3 regions of the Saccharopolyspora sp. NPDC047091 genome follow, and region 1 is predicted to be linked to each of the others. Evidence: riboswitches for the same ligand, from Rfam matches in the RefSeq annotation. Region 1 holds a riboswitch; each other region holds the start of a gene.
What was found. A riboswitch is a leader RNA that binds a small molecule or an ion and turns the genes downstream of it on or off. The one in region 1 is predicted to bind cobalamin.

Region 1 (3,267 bases):
ATCAAGCGACGCGGGCCTCGACACCGCGGGCAGCGCGGACGACTCCGGCGACGGCGTCGGCGGAGAGTTCGTCGAGCCGCAGGCAGGCTCCGCCGAGCGCGGTCGCGACCTTGGCGGCGAGGCCGAGCCGCACGACGCCCTGCTCGCAGTCGACGACGACGGAGGCGACGCCGAGCCCGCCGAGCAGCCCGGCCGCGCGCATCGAGTCCTGCACCGCGCGTTGCGCGCGGACCCGCCCGGTCCCGCCGTCCGTGGCGGGAACGGTGGCCTTCCCGTCGGTGAGCAGCACGAGGAGCGGGCGCCTGCGCGGGTCGCGGGTGCGTTCGGTGCCGATGACCTGGTGGACCTTGAGCAGGCCGGTGGCGAGCGGGGTGCGGCCGCCGGTGCGCAGGTCGCGCATCCGGGTGGCGGCGATCTCGACGGAGGAGGTGGGCGGCAGCGCGAGTTCGGCCTGGTCGCCGCGGAAGGTGATGACGCCGACCTTGTCGCGGCGCTGGTAGGCGTCGCGCAGCAGGGAGAGCACGGCGCCGCTGACGGCGGACATCCGTTCGCGGGCCGCCATCGAGCCGGAGGCGTCGACGGCGAACAGGACGAGGTTGCCTTCGCGTCCTTCGCGGACGGAGCGCCGCACGTCGTCGCGGTGCAGCACGAGTCCGGGCCCGGTGCGGCCGCGGGAGCGCTGGTGCGGGGCGGCGGCGATCAGGGTGGCGGGCAGGTGCACGCCATGACCGTCCACTGTGGAGGATCGAACGGTCTGGCCGCTGCGGGAGCGGGCGCGGGACCGCCGCCCGGGGGCGCCTTCGCCGACGCCGGGGACTTCGAGCAGCCGGGCGCGGAACGCGGGTGCGGGCGCGGCCGGGGGCTTGTTCGCCGGGGCCTGGCCGGGGCCGTCCTCGCGCCGGGAGCCGCCGTCGCCGTTCGGCGCGGGCGAGTCCGGCGGAGTGGGGGCTTCGCCGCCGCCGGGCCCGTCGGGGCCGTCGTCCGGTCCGCCGTCGGGCGCGCCACCGCCGCCTCCGCCGGGGCCGTCGTCGGGGCCGTCCGGCGGTTCCTCGCCGGAGTCCTGGTCCGCGCCGGAGTCCTGGCCGTCCGCGGGTTCCTGCTCGGCGTGCTGGGCGGCGTCTTCGAGGGCCTGCTGCAACTGGTCCTCTTCGACGCCGGGCTCGTCGAACGGGTCGCGGCGGCGCCGGTGCGGCAGCGCGAGCCGGGCCGCGGCTTCGACATCGGCCTCGGCGACCTCGTCGGTGCCGCGCCACGCGGCGTGCGCCACGGCGGTGCGGGCGAGCACCAGATCGGCGCGCATCCCGTCCACGTCGAAAGCGGCGCACAGCGCGGAGATCCGGCGCAGTTCGGCGTCGGGCAGCCGCACCGATTCGACGCGGGAGCGGGCGTCGGCGATGCGGCGGGCGAGCGCGGCGTCCTCGGCGGCCCACTGCTCGGCGAAGCCAGCCGGGTCCGCTTCGAAGGCGAGCCGCCTGCGCACCACCTCGGTGCGGGTGGTGACGTCGCGGGAGGCGGCGACCTGCACGGTCAGCCCGAACCGGTCGAGCAGCTGCGGGCGCAGCTCGCCCTCTTCCGGGTTCATGGTGCCGACGAGCAGGAAGGAGGCGGCATGCGTCACCGACACGCCTTCCCGCTCCACGTGCGCGCGCCCCATCGCGGCGGCGTCCAGCAGCAGGTCCACCAGGTGGTCGTGCAGCAGGTTGACCTCGTCGACGTAGAGCACGCCGCGGTGCGCGGCGGCCAGCAGCCCGGGCTGGTAGGCGCTGACGCCTTCGGTCAGCGCGCGTTCGAGGTCGAGGGAACCGACGAGCCGGTCTTCGGTGGCGCCGACCGGGAGTTCCACGAGTTCCGCGGGCCGGGTGGTCCCGGAGACCTCGGCGTGCGGCCCGTCCGGGCACTGCGGGTCGGGCCGCCGCGGCTCGCAGCCGAAGCGGCAGCCGGGCACGACGTCCAGCGCGGGCAGCAGCGATGCGAGGGCGCGCACCACCGTCGACTTCGCGGTGCCCTTCTCCCCCCGCACCAGCACGCCGCCGATGCGCGGGTGCACCGCGTTGAGCAGCAGCGCCAGCCGCATGTCGTCGTGCCCGACCACGGCCGTGAACGGGAACCGCGGGCTCGCGGGAGCAGTCATGCCAGGTGTTCCTTCCTCGGGTCTCGGACGCCCCGATGTCGGCTGGGCCTGGGCGAGGCAGTGTCCTGGCTCCCGGATCAGCGCGGAACTCCGGCCTTCCCAGGCGGCGCCCGGTGGCTCGCGGGGGAGATCCGCTCCCCGGTCACAGTGGCGCCGACCGCACCGGATTCACACCGGTTTCCTGACCTGCCCTGGCTGGGACCAGCGAGCATCGTCGCATCCCCGCGACGGGCGAGGAACCGCCGCGGCTCGCTCAGCGCAGCGAGCCGGGGTATCGGTGCATGTCGACGTGCGGGATGCCGTCTTCGAGATACTCCTCACCCGAGGGTTCGAAGCCGAATCCGCGGTAGAACTCCAGCGCGTAGGTCTGGGCGGAGAGCACGGCGGGGGCGCGCTGGATCTCGGCGAGCGCGGCGCGCATCAGCTTGCGCCCGAGGCCGAGTCCGCGGGCGTCCTTGGCGGTGGCGACGCGGCCGATGCGGAAGGTGCCGTCGGGGTCTTCGAGCAGGCGCAGGTAGCCGAGCACGTACCCGTCGGCGGAGTCGATCCAGAAGTGCCTGGTGGTGGTCTCCAGGTCCCGGCCGTCCAGTTCCGGGTAGGCGCACTGCTGCTCGACCACGAACACGTCCACGCGCAAGCGGAGCATGCGGTAGAAGTCCTCGGCGTCGAGGTCGGCCGTGTAGGCGCGGTGGACGGCGGTGGCGAGCGGTTGCAGGGTCACCCCCACGGGATATCACATTCCGGCTACGACACCCGGGGTCACCTGCGGTGGAAGTAGCGCACACCACGTCCCGCGGGACCGGGCGCGCGAGCCTCGGGGCAGGTCGGTGCTGCGCACGGCTACCCGCGCACCGCCGCGGCGCGAACCCCGGGTGGCGCCGACCCGTCCCGCGGTGCGGGACGGCGGGTTCAGAGCCGCGCGGCGACGTCGTCGGCGACCCCGGAGATCCGGGTGTACACGCCGGGCGTGCCGGGCCGTCCGCAGCCGGTGCCGTAGGAGACGACGCCGATCAGCCTGCCGTCGGCGACGAGCGGCCCGCCGGAGTCCCCGGCGCACGCGTCCCGGCCCCCTTCGGGCGGGCCCGCGCAGACCCGCGTCCCCGGTTCGTAATCGGGGTAGGCGGCGCGGCAGTCCG
Region 2 (3,267 bases), on a different contig from region 1:
GCGTTCAGCGGCTTCCCGCACCTGCGCGGCGGCCGGACACCAAGCGCGTCGGCGCCGGGCGAGACAGGGCGGCCACGCATTCCCACCTGATCCGGGAACCCGGTCTACCGGCGCGCGCTCGCGGGCCGGTTCTGGCCGGACGACGGGAAAGTCGTCGAGCACCAGGACGTCATCCGAGGCGCCCGCACCGATTCCGGCAACGCGAACGGCGTGTTCCGACCGGTCCGCCGACCCGACTTCATCGGCCCTGGGCGAGCAGCGCGAGACGGGAGGGTAAAGTGGGGGATGATCTTGATCGAGATCGTCCCCCACCGCTGTGACCAGCATCGGAGCGCCCCCGGCAGGACTCGAACCTGCGACCTAAGGATTAGAAGTCCTTTGCTCTCTCCAGCTGAGCTACGAGGGCCCGCACATCGCTCGCGTGAGCTGCAGCAAGCAGGGTAACCGGCCGCTCCGTCGACAGTGGTACCGACGCCATCGGCGTTGCAGAGCCGGTATCGAACGGCAAGCTGATCGACAGCTGCACGGCGGAATTCACGCCGGAAGATCACAGAGGAATCACCGCGCACGCGTCGGGGCCGCCGCGCGATTCCGCGCGACGGCCCCGACGGCTCCCCCTCAGGAGCAGGATTCCGGCTGCACCTTCAGCACGTCGTCGTCCTGGCCGACACCGGTGAACGCGTACTCGTCGACCGGCGTGGCCACGCCGTCGCGCACGTCGAAGGCGACCCGGGAGCCGTCGTACGACGGCTCGGTGGTCTGGCTCTCGTTGGAGGCGGCCAAAGTGATCAGCACCCGGCCGTCCGAGCCCGCGGGCGCGCACTCGTAGCCGACCCGCGCGCCGACACCGCCACCCTCGGTGATCTTCAGCGGCTTGCCGTCCTGCGTCGTCAGCTCGCGCGGCGCGCCGTCGGCACCCAGGTCCCAGACGCTGAACCACGTGGTGTTCGCGCCGATGGACTCGGTGACCAGCACTTCCTGCTTGCCGTCGTGGTTGACGTCGAGCACGCGCATCGGCTGCGTGCCGAAGGACGGGTCGCCGGTCAGCACCGCCTCGGTCACACGTCCGTCCACAGTGAACTTCAGCGACTGCTGCGCGCCGTCACCGATGGCGGAAAGCTGCGCGGTGTCCGGAGTTCCGTCCCCGTTCAAGTCCACAACGGACGTCTCGCTCGAATCGGCGGCGGCGATCCCCGCCGGCACCAGCGCCATCGCCGCCGCAGCCAGCGCACCGATCCCGACGCCCGCCCGAATTCCGTTCTTCCCCACAGCAGGTTCCTCCCGATCGTTTCGTCGCACCGGGACGGAGGAAACTCCGTCCCCGCCCCCTCACCTGTTCGTAAGACGTCCCGCCGCGCGGCGGGTTGCCCGCGGTTCGGAGAAGTTTCCGGCGGGGCGGCGCCCGGGTGATCCGGAACGCGAGGCCTTGTCTTCCCGCCAGAAGCAAGTAGCCTCCGAAGTGCTGGTGGTTCGCACAGCTCTGCGAAAGCGGAGGTGCGCGAGGCAAGAGGGAACCCGGTGCGAATCCGGGACTGCCCCGCAGCGGTGAGTGGGAACGAACGCCGTCACCGGTCGTCACGACCGGTCACAGCACTGAGCGCGAGCTCGGGAAGCGACGGCCAGTAGAAGACCCCGGTTCCACCGGGAAACGCCCACGAGTCCGAAGACCTGCCGCCGGTGCGCGCGTCCTCGTGACGCGCGCTGTTGCGAGGTCTCGCGGGAAGACCCTGGACGACGAGCCGCCGCGTGCGGCGACGTGTGCCCGGATCATGCCCGCTCGACCTCGCAGAACTGCCGTCCAGCTCGCGAGGAGAGAGCGTTGACCAGCACAATCGGATCCACCGTGCTCGGGTTTCCCCGGATCGGACCGAACCGGGAACTGAAGCGGGCACTGGAGAGCTACTGGAAGTCCCGCACCGGTGAAGCGGAACTGCGCGAGGTCGCGCGCACGCTGCGCACCGACACGTGGCGTTCGCTGCGCGACGCCGGGCTGGACTCGGTGCCGGGAAACACCTTTTCCTACTACGACCAGGTCCTCGACGCCGCCGTCACCTTCGGCGCGATCCCGCCCCGCTTCGCGGAACTGGGGCTGAACCCGCTCGACACCTACTTCGCGATGGCGCGCGGCGTGGAATCCGCGCCACCGCTGGAGATGACGAAGTGGTTCGACACCAACTACCACTACATCGTCCCGGAGATCGGGCCGGACACCGAGTTCCGGCTCTCCGACCAGACCGTCGTCGACCAGTACCACGAGGCCGCCGAGCTGGGCATCAAGACCCGCCCGGTCCTGGTCGGGCCGCTGACGTTCCTGCTGCTGTCCAAATCGCAGGACGGCGCGCCCACCTCGTTCCGCCCGCTGGACAAGGTGGACGAGCTCGTCAGCGCCTACGCCGAACTGCTCGGTGAGCTGCACCGGGCCGGGGTCGAGTGGGTGCAGCTGGACGAACCCGCGTTCACCGCGGACCGCTCGCAGGCCGACCTGGACGCGCTGCGCGCCGCCTACCAGCGGCTCGGCGAGCTCTCGGAGCGGCCGAAGATCCTCGTCGCGTCCTACTTCGGCGACCTCGGCGACGCGCTGGACGTGCTGGCCTCCTCCCCCGTCGAGGCCGTCGGCGTGGACCTCGTCGCCGGGAAGCGCACCGTGGACGAACTGCCGTCGGTGCCCGGGCTGCGGGAGAAGACGCTCGTCGCGGGCCTCGTCGACGGGCGCAACATCTGGCGCACCGACCTGGACAAGGCGCTCACCACCGCGGCCACCCTGCTCGGCCTCGCCGGTGAGGTCGCCGTCAGCACCTCCTGCTCGCTGCTGCACGTGCCCTACGACGTCGACGCCGAAACCGACCTCGACCCGCAGGTCGCGTCCTGGCTGGCCTTCGCCGCGCAGAAGGTCGGCGAGGTCGTCGTCCTCGACCGCGCGCTGCACCAGGGCCGCGACACCGTCGCCGAGCAGCTCGACGACGCGCGGCGGCGCATCGCCGACCGCGCCGGAGCCGACCGGGTGCGCAACAACCGGGTGCAGGCGCGGCTCACCTCGCTCAAACCCGAGCACGCCCAGCGCGGCGACTACGCGAACCGGCTCGCCGCGCAGCGGAAATCGCTGCGGCTGCCACCGCTGCCGACGACCACCATCGGCTCCTTCCCGCAGACCACCGACGTGCGCAAGGCGCGCGCCGCGCTGCGCACCGGCAGCATCGACCAGGCCACCTACAAGCAGCGGATGCGCGACGAGATCGAACGCGTCATCCGGCTGCAGGAAGACCTCGG
Region 3 (3,267 bases), on a different contig from region 1:
TAGTGCAGCCCGGCCGACACCTGCAGCACGTTCTCGCCCTCGTCGCTCCACTGCTGTTCGAGCACGGCCTGCAGCTGCGCGCCGGTGAGCGTCATGGTCTGCATGGTGTTGCCGAACGGCTGCACGGCGAACGCCTCGCCGTAGGTGATGACGCCGTCTCCTTCGCCCGCCGGGGAGGAGGCGTGCGGCAGGTCGGCGCGCACCCCGCCCGGGTTGGTCAGCGCGAGCTGCGCCCCGGTGTCGCGGGTGGCGGCCAGCTGGGCGTCGGCGACGACGCTGCCGAGGCTGGATTCCCCGGACGGCGCCGGGGTTTTCAGCAGGTCGCCGGTGGCGGTGCCGACGGCGCGGTTCGCGATGGGCGCGGCCTTGGCGCGGGCCTCTTCGACGAGCGCGGCGGCCTCCGGGTCGGGTTCGACGTCGCGGGTGACGACCTCGTTGTGCGCGGTGCTCTGCTCCCGCACGACCTCGCGGGTGTGGCGGTCGACGCGCAGGTCCAGCACCGACAGCAGCCTGCCGTAGGAGGCGCCCTGCACCACGGGCCGCGGGGCGCCCGCCGGGTCGGTGACGGTGCAGTTGTACTGCTGGTGGCTGTGCGCGCTGAACACGGCGTCGACCTGCGGGGAGACGTTCTCGGCGATCTCGGTGGCGGGGCCGCCCGCGGCGACGTCGCAGGAGTTCGGTCCGCCGCCGTCGGCTTCGTCGCCCTGGTGCAGCAGCACGACCTGCGCCTTGATGCCGAAGCGCTCCAGCGCGTCGGAGGTGCGGTCGATGGCCTCGACCTCGTCGCCGAACCGCAGGCCGCGCACCGCTTCGGGGCTGACCACGTTCGGGAGGTCGTGCAGCGTCGCACCGATCACGCCGATCGGGACGCCGCCGGAGACCTGCACGGTGAACGGCATCAGCGCGGGAGCGCCGCCGTCCTCGAAGGTGACGTTGGCGCCGAGGTACGGGAAGCTCGCGCCGTCGAAGGAATCGCGGAACTCGCAACCGTCCTGCGGGTGGCAGCCGCCGGTCTGCAGCCGCTGGAGTTCCTGGTAGCCCTCGTCGAACTCGTGGTTGCCGACGACGTGGCCGCGGACGTCCTGCGAGTTGAGGAAGTCGACGGTGGGTTCGTCGTGGAACAGCGCGGAATTCACCGGCGAGGCGCCCACGCTGTCGCCGGCCGAGAAGACCAGCGAGTTCGGCACCTCGGCGCGCAGCCGCTGCAGGTGGGTGGCGAGGTAGGCGGCGCCGCCGGCTTCGACGGTCCGGCCGTCGTCGAGCTCGACCGTCCCGGAGGACCCGGTGGGCGGTTCGAGGTTGCCGTGCAGGTCGTTGAAGGTGATCAGCCGGACGTCGGTGGTCGCGGGCGGGTCCTGCGGTGCGGCGCCTGCGGTCGCCCCGGTGGCAGTGGCGGCGGTGGCGAGTGCGGTGGCGGCGACGGCGAGTCCGCGTCGCACGCGGTGGGCACGCATGGTTCGGTCTTCCTCCCAGGTGGTGATCTCGGGAGGCAGTCTGCCCGGCGCCACCGACGACCACCACCGAATCCGCGTCACACCCCTCGTGCGAACTCCGCCGGGTGCGGGCAGGATGCGTCCCGGGCGTGCGCGAGCCGCTACCGAACGCGTCCGCCATCGACACCGCCACGCCGATGATGATGGGGTCCGGATCACCGTCGAACCCAAGATGTAGTGTGGCGCCCGCTGATGGTTCGCCGGTCCGGCCGGCGTGACAACAGGGAACCCGGTGCGAGTCCGGGACTGCCCCGCAGCGGTGAACGGGAACGACCGCCGTCACCACCTCCCGGTGGTGCAGCACTGGACGCTCGGCGTCCGGGAAGCGACGGCCAGTAGGTCCGGTGCCGAGCACCGGTCGCCCGTGAGTCCGAAGACCTGCCATCGGTGCGCGCACGAGGGGTGCGCGCCGTCCGGGACCTCGCGGGAGGGTTGCGGGACGAGCGGTGCCGTGCGCGCCGCGGTCCTGGCGCGTTCCGAGGAGTTCCGGGCAGGTGTCCGAGCTTGCGAGGAGAGAGCCAGTGACCGAGTCCACGACCCGGCCGTCAGCAGCGACCGCGGTGGTACCGGCAGGAGTGCGGGTGCTGCGGCGCGACGGGACCGTTTCCGGTTGGGACGAAACGAAGATCTCCGTGGCGTTGACCAAGGCGTTCCTGGCGGCCGAGGGGGATTCGGCCGCATCGTCGTCGCGGTTGCACCAGATCGTCGCGGAGTTGACGGAGCAGGCGGCGCAGGGCGTGCTGCGCCACGCGGGCACCGAGGGCCTGGTGCACATCGAGCAGATCCAGGACATGGTGGAGCTGGCGCTGATGCGCGGCGGGCACCACGGCGTCGCCCGCGCCTACGTGCTCTACCGGGAGGAGCACGCGCAGGCCCGCGAGGCCGAGGTGGCTCCCGCCGAGGACGCCGCTCCCCGCCTGGAGATGACCGCGCCGGACGGCACCCGGGTGCCGCTGGACTGGGAGCGGGTGTCGACCGTCGTCGAGCAGGCCTGCGAGGGCTTGGACGACGTGCGGGCCGACCAGGTGCTGCGGGAGGTGCGGCGCAACGTCTACGACGGCATCAGCTCGGCGGAGCTGGCCGAGTCGCTGACGATGGCGGCGCGCACCTTCGTGGAGGCGGAGCCGAACTACTCGCTGGTGACGTCTCGGCTGCTGCTGGACAAGCTGCGCCGCGAGGCGCTGAGCTTCGTCGCGGGCGAGCCGACCGAGGCCGACCAGGTGCAGATGCGGGACCGCTACGCCGGTTACTTCGCCGACTACGTGCGGCGCGGCATCGAGCTGGAGCAGCTGGACCCGGAGCTCGCCCGCTTCGACCTGGAGCGGCTGGGCGCGGCGCTGGACGCCGACCGGGACATCGCGTTCGGCTTCCTCGGGTTGCAGACGCTCTACGACCGGTACCTGCTGCACGAGAACGGGGTGCGGTTCGAGCTGCCGCAGGCGTTCTTCATGCGGGTCGCGATGGGCGTGGCGCTGCGCGAGGACGACCGGGAGGCGCGGGCGATCGAGTTCTACGACCTGATCTCCTCGTTCGACTTCATGTGCTCGACGCCGACGCTGTTCAACGCGGGCACCACCCGCCCGCAGCTGTCGTCCTGCTTCCTGACCACCGTGGACGACGACCTGCACGGGATCTTCCACGGGATCAGCAACAACGCGCTGCTGTCGAAGTACGCGGGCGGGCTCGGCAACGACTGGACCCCGGTCCGCGGCACCGGCGCGCACATCAAGGGGACGAACGGTTCCTCGCAGGGCGTGGTGCCGTTCCTGAAGAT

Region 2: linked by a shared signal. The riboswitch ahead of metE (5-methyltetrahydropteroyltriglutamate--homocysteine S-methyltransferase) and the one ahead of ABZ805_RS12990 (putative cobaltochelatase) in region 1 are both predicted to bind cobalamin.
Region 3: linked by a shared signal. The riboswitch ahead of ABZ805_RS21745 (ribonucleoside-diphosphate reductase subunit alpha) and the one ahead of ABZ805_RS12990 (putative cobaltochelatase) in region 1 are both predicted to bind cobalamin.

The regions. Positions count from the first base shown of each region.
Region 1 covers NZ_JBEYUS010000023.1:58,202-61,468, forward strand. The annotation lists gene ABZ805_RS12990 (putative cobaltochelatase) at 2-2,131, opposite strand; cobalamin riboswitch at 2,190-2,316, opposite strand; gene ABZ805_RS12995 (GNAT family N-acetyltransferase) at 2,385-2,852, opposite strand; gene ABZ805_RS13000 (serine protease) at 3,041-3,267, opposite strand, start outside.
Region 2 covers NZ_JBEYUS010000006.1:163,454-166,720, forward strand. The annotation lists tRNA gene ABZ805_RS05415 (tRNA-Arg) at 333-406, opposite strand; gene ABZ805_RS05420 (hypothetical protein) at 619-1,269, opposite strand; cobalamin riboswitch at 1,450-1,691, shown strand; gene metE (5-methyltetrahydropteroyltriglutamate--homocysteine S-methyltransferase) at 1,820-3,267, shown strand, end outside.
Region 3 covers NZ_JBEYUS010000056.1:39,876-43,142, reverse strand. The annotation lists gene ABZ805_RS21750 (bifunctional metallophosphatase/5'-nucleotidase) at 1-1,454, opposite strand, end outside; cobalamin riboswitch at 1,670-1,894, shown strand; gene ABZ805_RS21745 (ribonucleoside-diphosphate reductase subunit alpha) at 2,015-3,267, shown strand, end outside.